DNA from 3 places in the Metasolibacillus sp. FSL H7-0170 genome. Region 1 is predicted to be linked to each of the others. Evidence: riboswitches for the same ligand, from Rfam matches in the RefSeq annotation. Region 1 holds a riboswitch; each other region holds the start of a gene.

Region 1 (3,137 bases):
AACAAGCTGAAACTCCCCATAGCGTAAAAACCATTCTTTCGCTGGCAATTTAATGTGGTCATTTCCATGCTCGATATACGCATCATATACTTCCTTTACAATGTACCCATTTAATAAATCATATGTTGATTCTGAAAACGCACTATGCCCAAACACTTTCATCCACATCATTTCAACATTTGCTAATAATAATTGAATTGCTTGTGAATTGATGAAGGTGTATGTCTCATTTAATTCATACACAATATAAGATGCTATGTTTTGTGCACTATATGTACGTCCCATATTCAACACTCCTTTGATTTATCCTATTTTATCAATTACGCTTCGGTTTACTACCACCCAGATTTCTCCAATATTTTTGGTGGAAGTTTACTTAAAATCGCAACATCCTGTAACATCCGTTGGAGATTGAAAGAATTTCAATTCCCTGCAAGTAGATTGGTTTTATTATAATTGAGAAAAATCAAGAAGTCAATAATTCTTATAAAAATACTAGGTATTAAGTTTTTATATTTTAGTAGGGGGCTGCGACTGCGAAATGATGCAGTCTACAGCCTATTTTTAGCAACAATCTAACAAAACCATATAGATACTTTATACAAATGAGTATTCAAGCGTTTGTCTATAGGTTAAGCATTTTTTGCTGCTAATGCTAACGCTTGGTCCAAATCTGCCACTATATCTTCCACTGCTTCTAAGCCGATTGATAAGCGAATGAGCTCTTCTGATACACCAGCGATTTTAAGTTCTTCTGCTGATAATTGTTGATGTGTTGTAGATGCTGGGTGAATAATAAGCGAGCGTGCATCGCCCACATTTGCTACATGCGAGAAGAGTTTAACACTATCAATAACAGTTCGCCCAGCCTCTCTACCACCTTTAATACCGAAAGTGATGATAGAGCCAAAACCATTTTTCAAATACTTTTTCGCCAATGAATGCGATACAGTATCTTCAAAGCCGTTATAGTTTACATATTCCACGAATGGGTGGTTACGTAAATGAGCCGCTACTTTTGCGGCATTTTCATTATGTCTTACTACACGCAAATGAAGCGTTTCTAACCCTTGTAAAAAGTTAAATGCTGAATCTGCACTTAATGTTGGCCCGAAATCTCGCAGCAATTGCACGCGCAATTTTGTAGCGAATGCCGCAGTTGCCGTATCAACTCCATAGCGGATGCCGTGATATGTTGTATCAGGCTCTGTGAAGCCTGGGAATTTCCCCTGTGTCCAGTCAAATTTCCCTGCATCGACAACAATACCACCGATTGTTGTGCCATGCCCACCAATCCATTTTGTTGCCGAATGAATGACAACATCCGCCCCGAATTCGATTGGATTAGAGCCATATGGTGATGGGAATGTATTATCAAGGATTAGTGGGATACCATGCTCATGTGCGATTTTAGCAACCGCTTCAATATCTAGCACATTTAAGCTTGGATTACCGATTGTTTCTGCAAAAATTGCTTTTGTATTTTCGTTAATTGCCGCTCGGAAGTTTTCCGGGTCACTCTCGTCTACAAATGTTGTCGTAATACCGTAACGTGGCAAAGTTGTAGCAAATAAATTATAAGTACCGCCGTACAAAGAGCCTGCTGATACGATATGGTCTCCTGCACCAGCAATGTTTAAAATAGAAAATGAGATAGCTGCCATTCCTGAAGAAAGTGCTACTGCTGCTGTTCCTTTTTCCAATAAAGCAACACGCTCTTCAAATGCCCCAACAGTCGGGTTCATAATACGAGAATAAATATTTCCCGCTTCCTCTAATGCAAATAATCGCTGCGCATGAGCAGTATCGTTAAATGCATAAGCAGTTGTACGATAAATTGGTACGGCAATTGCCCCTGTTACTGGATCGGGTTTTTGCCCACCATGTAATAACAATGTTTCTGGTCGTAGTGTTGACATGATGTTCCTCCTAAAATGTATTCGATGGCTAATGGATTTTTGAGGAGGGTAGAAAAACAAAAAACCCTCTTCCTAAGAAGAGGGTTCGCAAATGAGCAAGTTTTCCTCCCCTTATCTTTCAGATTCCAATCCGAATCTGTAGGAATTAGCACCTTTGTAAGCTCGTCGCTTACCGGTTGCCGGGCATCATAGGGCCTAGTCCCTCCGCCACTCTTGATAAGAGTATTTGATTCATGTTCCATCGTTGTGTTTGAGTATAAAGCATTGTAAACCAAGAAGTCAACTATTATTTTTTAATTTTTTTCAATAGATGTCACAAATTTTGAATGAAGGCCTACCAAACGTAGCGCAGGTCGCGAATATTTAGATTAATTCACATCAGTTAGCTCGAAAAAAATCTAAATGAGAGTTAGCCAAGGCGTAATTGTTTTTTAATTAATTCATACAAATCGCTAAAATAATAGCATTTAGTCAACTTGATTGGTTATTTAATATAAGTAGTATAAAATAATATACGAATACAGGTCATTAGGAGGATGAAAATGGATACTAGAGAACTTTTACGCAATCACGCATCCGTGCGTAAATATACAGGGGAACAAATTCCGCGCGAAACGGTAATGGATTTAATCGAAACAGCACAAATGGCAGCAAGTTCACATTTTGTGCAAGCATATAGCGTTATTTGGGTTACGGATGAAAATAAAAAGCAAAAGCTCGGCGAATTATCAAAAAATGAATTTCAATTTCAAACAGCGGGTGCATCATTCTTATTTTGTGTTGACTTTAAGCGTCTTCAAGCCGCGGGTCAAAAACACGGTGTAGATATCGTTACAGATTCTGCAGAAAATTTACTTGTTGGTGTAGTCGATGTATCTTTATTTGCACAAAATTTTGTTGTTGCGGCAGAGGCGAAGGGCTACGGCATTTGCTATATTGGCGGAGCACGTAATAACCCTGCTGAAATTAGCGAACTTTTCAACTTACCTAAAAGTGTATTTCCGTTATTTGCACTGACGATTGGTACTCCGACAAAGCGCAATGAAACAAAACCACGCTTGCCTGTCCCTGCAGTACTTCATGAAAATGCCTATGACGAGGCTAAGTATGATGCATTATTAGAAGAATATGATGCAACGATGGAAGGTTATTATGCAAGTCGTTCTTCAAATCAAAAAACAGCTACATGGACAAAACAAATGGCAGATTATTTAATCG
Region 2 (3,137 bases), 980 kb from region 1:
GGGAGTGCTTGATTTAGTACGTGAAGTGCAGTTTGAGGATGAGCTTGTTTATAATGCGACAGGAATCTCATATATTCATACAAATAATGAGTTACATGCTATTCCAGCGGGCTCTACATTTGGTATTCCGATGAGCGAGGAGTCTTTAATGGCTAGTACATTATTGACAGATGATGAAAAACAGCGCGTTTTACAGGATGCGGAGATTGCAAATGACCGTTTTACAAAGGATAGCTCTATTGGTGAGTTTTTGGAATATTTTTTAGGTGAAGGCATCGTTAAAAAGCAAATTGCGCCCGTCTTAGCAGGGGTTTATTCAGGTAATTTATATGAATTGTCAATTGCCTCGACCTTGCCTTATTTAGTAGATTATAAAAATAATTACGGTAGTATTATGGCTGGCTTTAAAGCGCATCGCGAACAATTTGAAAAAGCAGCAGATAAAAAGTTTATTTCGTTCCAACGGGGGATGTCAGCTTTTATTTATCGCATAGAAGAAAGCTTACCACAGGTGGAGTTTATGAAAGGGGTAGCAGTGACATCGGTTGCGAGGCATGACGGGCATTATAAAATTATGCTAGATACTGGACAAATGATTGCTGCGGATATAGCTGTTTTAGCAGTACCGAATGAAACAGTGAGGCAATTGTTAACAAATGAGCAGTTGACATATCATTTAAAACAATTTACAAATGGCTCTGCTCTTACACTCTATGCTGGATTTAATGTGTCAGACTCTGTTTTACCTGCGGATGGAACGGGCTTTATTGTTTCGCATAATAGCGACTTGCAATGTAATGCCTCTACTTGGACGAGTCGTAAATGGGCACATACATCAGAGAACGGCAATTTACTAGTACGTTTATTTTATAAAGATAGCAATCCCCGCTATGAGGAGCTTGCAACTATGTCAGATGAGCAACTAACGGAAATTGCCCTACAGGATATTAAGCTGAGCTTAAATATTGATGACAAGCCGAGCGTAGTAAATATTACAAAATGGATTGATAAAATGCCACGCTATGACCTTGCACATCGAGATGCCCTAAAAGCGGTAGAGAAGGAAATGGCAGAACATTACCCAAACATGCTGCTTGCAGGCTGCTCTTATTATGGTGTAGGTATCGGCGCATGTATTCAAAACGGACGCCATACAGCAGCGAAGGTAATTGCTAGAATAAGCAAGAATAGATAGCGATATAGTAGGATATTTCGTATGTTTCGTAAAAAACACTTCTCAAATGCGATACACTACTCTATAATGAACAATAAGAATTTAATAAATATTCAAAATTTCTTATCGAGAGAAGCAGAGGGACTGGCCCAATGAAGCTTCAGCAACCAACAATGATGTCAGGTGCTAAATCCAGCAGGTGTTATACCGACAGATGAGAAGGAACGACGTGAACAAGTAGAGCCTTCTTTAAATATACATTTAGAGAAGGCTTTTTTGATTTTTGCAAATATACAAAACTATAGCCTTGAGTAGATGAAAATCTAGAATCAAGGTGAAATTAGGAAAGTGAGGATATAAAATGGGGCTACGTGAAGCATTACAAACTAGAGTATTAACGGCGGACGGTGCAATTGGTACGCTGCTTTATTCATATGGATTGGATTATTGTCATGAGGAAATGAATATTACAAGACCTGAAATTGTAGAAAAGATTCATAGTGAATATATTGCTGCTGGAGCAGATGTTATTCAAACGAATACGTACGGGGCAAACGCTATTAAATTAGCGCGTTATGGCTATGAGGACCGAGTGCAGGAATTTAATGAGGCAGCCGTGAAGCTAGCGAAGGCGGCTGTTGGTGCAGGTGAGCAATTTGTGCTTGGTACGATTGGTGGTGTGCGCGGTATTCGAAAAAGTGACGCGACATTAGAGGAGATTTTAGTGGCGGTTCAAGAGCAAGCGCAAAGTTTGTTAGCAGGTGGGGTAGATGGATTGCTGCTTGAAACGTACTATGACTTTGAGGAATTAGCAGCGACTGTTAATATGCTACGCCAATTAACTGATAAAGTGCTTATTGCCCAATTATCGATGCATGAGCCGGGTATCCTACAAAACGGAATGCGTTTGAATGATGCGTTGACACAGCTTGATGCACTTGGAGCAGATGTTGTCGGTATGAACTGTCGCTTAGGACCGTATCACTCCATTCAAGCGATGGAAACAGTGCAATTGCCAGAGCACGCCTTTCTTTCTGCTTATCCAAATGCTTCTCTACTAGATGTAGAGGATGGGCGCGTTGTGTATGAGTCGGAGGCAGATTATTTTGCACGTGCGGCTGTAGAGTTAGTTGGTCAAGGTGTTCGATTAATTGGTGGTTGCTGTGGTACGACGCCAAAGCATGTGGAGGCAGTGAAGAAGCGTTTAGCAGGTGTCACACCTTTGACTGAAAAAGAAATAAAACCTGTTAGTATAGAGTTTGTGCGTGTGCCAGAGCCGCCTGTCGAGGAGCCTTTACATATAAAAGTAAAGCGCGAACGTTCGGTTATTGTTGAATTGGATACGCCACGTCATTTAGAAATTGATGGTTTTGTTAAGGGGGCAAAGGAGCTCTATGAAGCTGGGGCAGATGTAGTGATGATGGCCGATAATTCCCTTGCTTCACCGCGTATTAGCAATATTGCGATGGCCTCTATTTTAAAATTGCAGCACGGGGTTCGTGCTTTGCCCCATTTGACATGTCGTGACCGCAATTTAATCGGGCTACAATCGCATTTGATGGGCTTAGATGCACTTGGCTTGCACGATATTTTAGCGGTGACAGGTGACCCGACAAAAGTTGGGGATTTCCCCGGGGCAACAAGCGTTTATGACGTATCATCAATGGAGCTAATTTCGTTGATTAAACAGTTAAACGAAGGAATTTCTTTCTCAGGGAAGCCATTGCGTAAACAGGCTAATTTTTCTGTCGCGGCAGCTTTTAATCCGAATGTGCGGGTGTTGGACCGTGCGGTAAGCCGTTTAGAGAAAAAAATCGAGCATGGGGCGGATTACTTTATTTCACAGCCTGTTTACACGAAGGAAAAAATTATTGAAATATACGAGGCGACAAAGCATTTAGAAGCGCCAATTTATATTGGTATTATGCCATTAACGAGCTTTAAGAGTGCGGAGTTTTTACAT
Region 3 (3,137 bases), 1.7 Mb from region 1:
GTCGTACGCGAAGTAAATGCAGAGGATCGTGAAGACATGGATCGCATTATTCGTGAATATGTAGAAAAAGGCCAATATTATAAATCATTGCAAACAAATATGTAAAGGGACTTTACATATTTGTTTGCGACGAGGATAGTAACAATTTATTGTTACTACCGCAGGAGCACCCCCTCCCTTGCGACGAGGATGTTGACTATTTATTGTCAACACCGCAAGAGCACCCCCTCCCTTGCGACGAGGATGTTGACTATTTATTGTCAACACCGCAAGAGCACACCCTCCCTTGCGACGAGGATGTTGACTATTTATTGTCAACACCACAGGAGCACTCACTTCATTTGCATCTGGCACCTTGCTATCGCTATAAATAAGATTTGTCACTACACTTCCGCTCTGAATCTATATAAAAAAAGAGCTGTCTGAAAGCAGCACGTCTGCCTGCTTTCGGACAACCCCTTCACTATTATTTCACTAATAATGCTGCTTTTTCCTTTAATACGTCTGCTTTATCTGTTTGCTCCCAAGGTACATTCAAATCTGTACGACCGAAATGTCCATAAGCTGCAGTTTGTTTAAAGATTGGTCGGCGTAAATCTAACATTTTAATAATACCTGCTGGGCGTAAATCAAAGAGCTCACGGACCCATTCTACAATTTGAGAAGATGGCACTGTTCCCGTACCAAATGTATCTACAGCAATTGATACAGGCTGTGCCACACCGATTGCATAAGCAAGCTGTACTTCTGCACGGTCTGCTAAACCAGCAGCAACGATATTTTTTGCCACATAACGCGCTGCGTAAGCCGCAGAGCGGTCTACTTTTGTCGCATCCTTACCTGAGAATGCCCCACCACCATGTCGCGCATAGCCTCCGTAAGTATCCACAATGATTTTGCGACCTGTTAAACCGGCATCGCCCTTTGGTCCACCGATAACAAAGCGACCTGTCGGATTAATAAAATATTTTGTTGCTTCATCTAATAGCTCAGCTGGTACAACTGGTGCAATTACAACACGCTTTAAATCTGCTTGAATTTGATCCAATGTTACTTCTTCATCATGCTGTGTTGAAATAACAATTGTATCTACACGTACTGGTACATTATTTTCATCGTACTCAACCGTTACTTGTGTTTTTCCATCTGGACGTAAATATTTTAGTTCACCTGATTTTCGCACTTCTGTTAAACGGCGCGCTAGCTTATGCGCCAAGCTAATTGGTAGCGGCATTAGCTCTGGTGTTTCGTTACATGCATACCCAAACATTAATCCTTGGTCACCTGCACCAATTGCTTCAATCGCCTCGTCTGACATTGAGCCTTCACGTGCCTCAAGAGCTTGGTCTACGCCTTGTGCAATATCAGGTGATTGTTCGCCAATTGCTACAAGCACTGCTAAGTTTTCAGCATCGAAGCCATATTTACCACGCGTATAGCCAATCTCTGCTACAGTGTCACGTACAATTCCTTTAATATCTACATAAGTAGAAGTCGTAATTTCTCCTGCCACTAGTACTAGTCCTGTCGTTACCGTTGTTTCACATGCTACACGAGCATTTGGATCTTCAGCTAAAATGGCGTCCAAAATTGCATCTGAGATTTGGTCGCAAATTTTATCTGGATGTCCTTCAGTAACACTTTCAGATGTAAATAGTCTACGATTTGTCATTTTGTTTCCTCCTATAGTTCCTGCGAATATGATACGGTACTCCTTACCCATGTCAAGCTTTTAAGCGATGCTTTAATATAATAGAAGAGTATTTCATCCATTCTTTATCAAACTTCGCCACTTCGGCTTTTACAGACAGTTAATGATTCACTACACTTTTGTGCATCAATCGTTTTCATAATGGCTGCCCATGAATATGGAATCAACTCAAACCATTACCGCCTCTTAACACAAGGTTTTTGAAAGGTATAGTCATAAAGAAAAGTTTTATCATCGTCTTAAGTTTAAGGCTGTCTTGCTGTTTAAGCATTTATCTATATAATAGTGAGCGTTGCGAATCGTTTCAAGCGCAGTGCTAGACAGCTAGTTTGTCAACTAGGTTTTTCAATGATGAACTTTTTTAGGCAATAAAAAAACCTTTCACTCATAAGCATGAGAGAAAGGATTGTATTTTCGTTCCCTTTCACTCTTATCGTTCAAGGAGAAAGCTCCTTGCATCAGGTTGGCACCAACGCATGATGTGAAAAGTCATGCAGGTTGCCGGGCTTCATGGGGCCTGACCCTCCACCAGCTCGGGATAAGAGTATCCGTTCAATTTCATATAATACATAATTTTTTTTGCGCTGTCAAATACTATACACATCCATTCATTTTTTCCGATTTACCGACTAAAAATTTCATAAATTTCTCTCGAATTAGTATAGACTATTTCATTTAATGTGTTATACTTTTTGTAGTTAAAAGAAATGAATTCCCACCAAACTTGGGAATATTATAAATAAAAGGATGGTTTTAAGCGATGAATTCAGTAGAAATTGCAAACGAACTGAAAGATTTATTAAACGGTACAAATATTCATGTTCAACTTTCTGTTCCACAGTTAGTAGAAAAAGCAACATCTCGTGGAGAAGCAATTCTAACTGTTGACGGTGCATTACGTGCTGAAACAGGCAAATATACTGGTCGTTCTCCTAAAGATAAATATACAGTAGAAGAAGAAAGCACGAAAGATAAAATTGACTGGGGAAAAGTAAACCGTCCAATTTCTTCTGAAGTGTTTGAAAAACTATATGTAAAGGTAGTTAATTATTTAAAAGAACGCGACGAGCTTTTCGTATTTAATGGTTTTGCTGGTGCAGATAAAGATTCACAAATCGGTATTAAAGTTATTAATGAATATGCATGGCATAATTTATTCTGCCATCAATTATTTATCCGCCCAACTGCCGAGGAGCTTGCTACACATACAACAGACTTTACAATTGTTTCTGCACCAAACTTTAAAGCAGATCCAACTGTTGATGGAACAAATTCAGAAACATTCATTATTGTTTCATTAGAAAAGAAAGTGATTTTAATCGGTGGTACAGAATACGCTGGTGAAATGAAAAAATCTATTTTCAGCATTATGAATTATTTATTACCAGAGCAAGATATTTTATCAATGCACTGCTCAGCAAACGTT

Evidence for each region. A riboswitch is a leader RNA that binds a small molecule or an ion and turns the genes downstream of it on or off. The one in region 1 is predicted to bind S-adenosylmethionine.
Region 2: it holds a riboswitch for S-adenosylmethionine, as region 1 does, so the genes downstream of both, MHH70_RS14380 (bifunctional homocysteine S-methyltransferase/methylenetetrahydrofolate reductase) here and MHH70_RS09620 (O-acetylhomoserine aminocarboxypropyltransferase/cysteine synthase family protein) in region 1, are expected to answer to the same signal.
Region 3: it holds a riboswitch for S-adenosylmethionine, as region 1 does, so the genes downstream of both, metK (methionine adenosyltransferase) here and MHH70_RS09620 (O-acetylhomoserine aminocarboxypropyltransferase/cysteine synthase family protein) in region 1, are expected to answer to the same signal.

The regions. Positions count from the first base shown of each region.
Region 1 covers NZ_CP151964.1:2,080,380-2,083,516, forward strand. Annotated here, with positions in the region: gene MHH70_RS09615 (hypothetical protein) at 1-285, opposite strand, end outside; gene MHH70_RS09620 (O-acetylhomoserine aminocarboxypropyltransferase/cysteine synthase family protein) at 633-1,919, opposite strand; SAM riboswitch class I at 2,028-2,142, opposite strand; gene nfsA (oxygen-insensitive NADPH nitroreductase) at 2,462-3,137, shown strand, end outside.
Region 2 covers NZ_CP151964.1:3,058,566-3,061,702, forward strand. Annotated here, with positions in the region: gene hemG (protoporphyrinogen oxidase) at 1-1,195, shown strand, start outside; SAM riboswitch class I at 1,295-1,395, shown strand; gene MHH70_RS14380 (bifunctional homocysteine S-methyltransferase/methylenetetrahydrofolate reductase) at 1,536-3,137, shown strand, end outside.
Region 3 covers NZ_CP151964.1:3,799,806-3,802,942, reverse strand. Annotated here, with positions in the region: gene MHH70_RS17905 (gamma carbonic anhydrase family protein) at 1-105, shown strand, start outside; gene metK (methionine adenosyltransferase) at 467-1,672, opposite strand; SAM riboswitch class I at 2,139-2,256, opposite strand; gene pckA (phosphoenolpyruvate carboxykinase (ATP)) at 2,472-3,137, shown strand, end outside.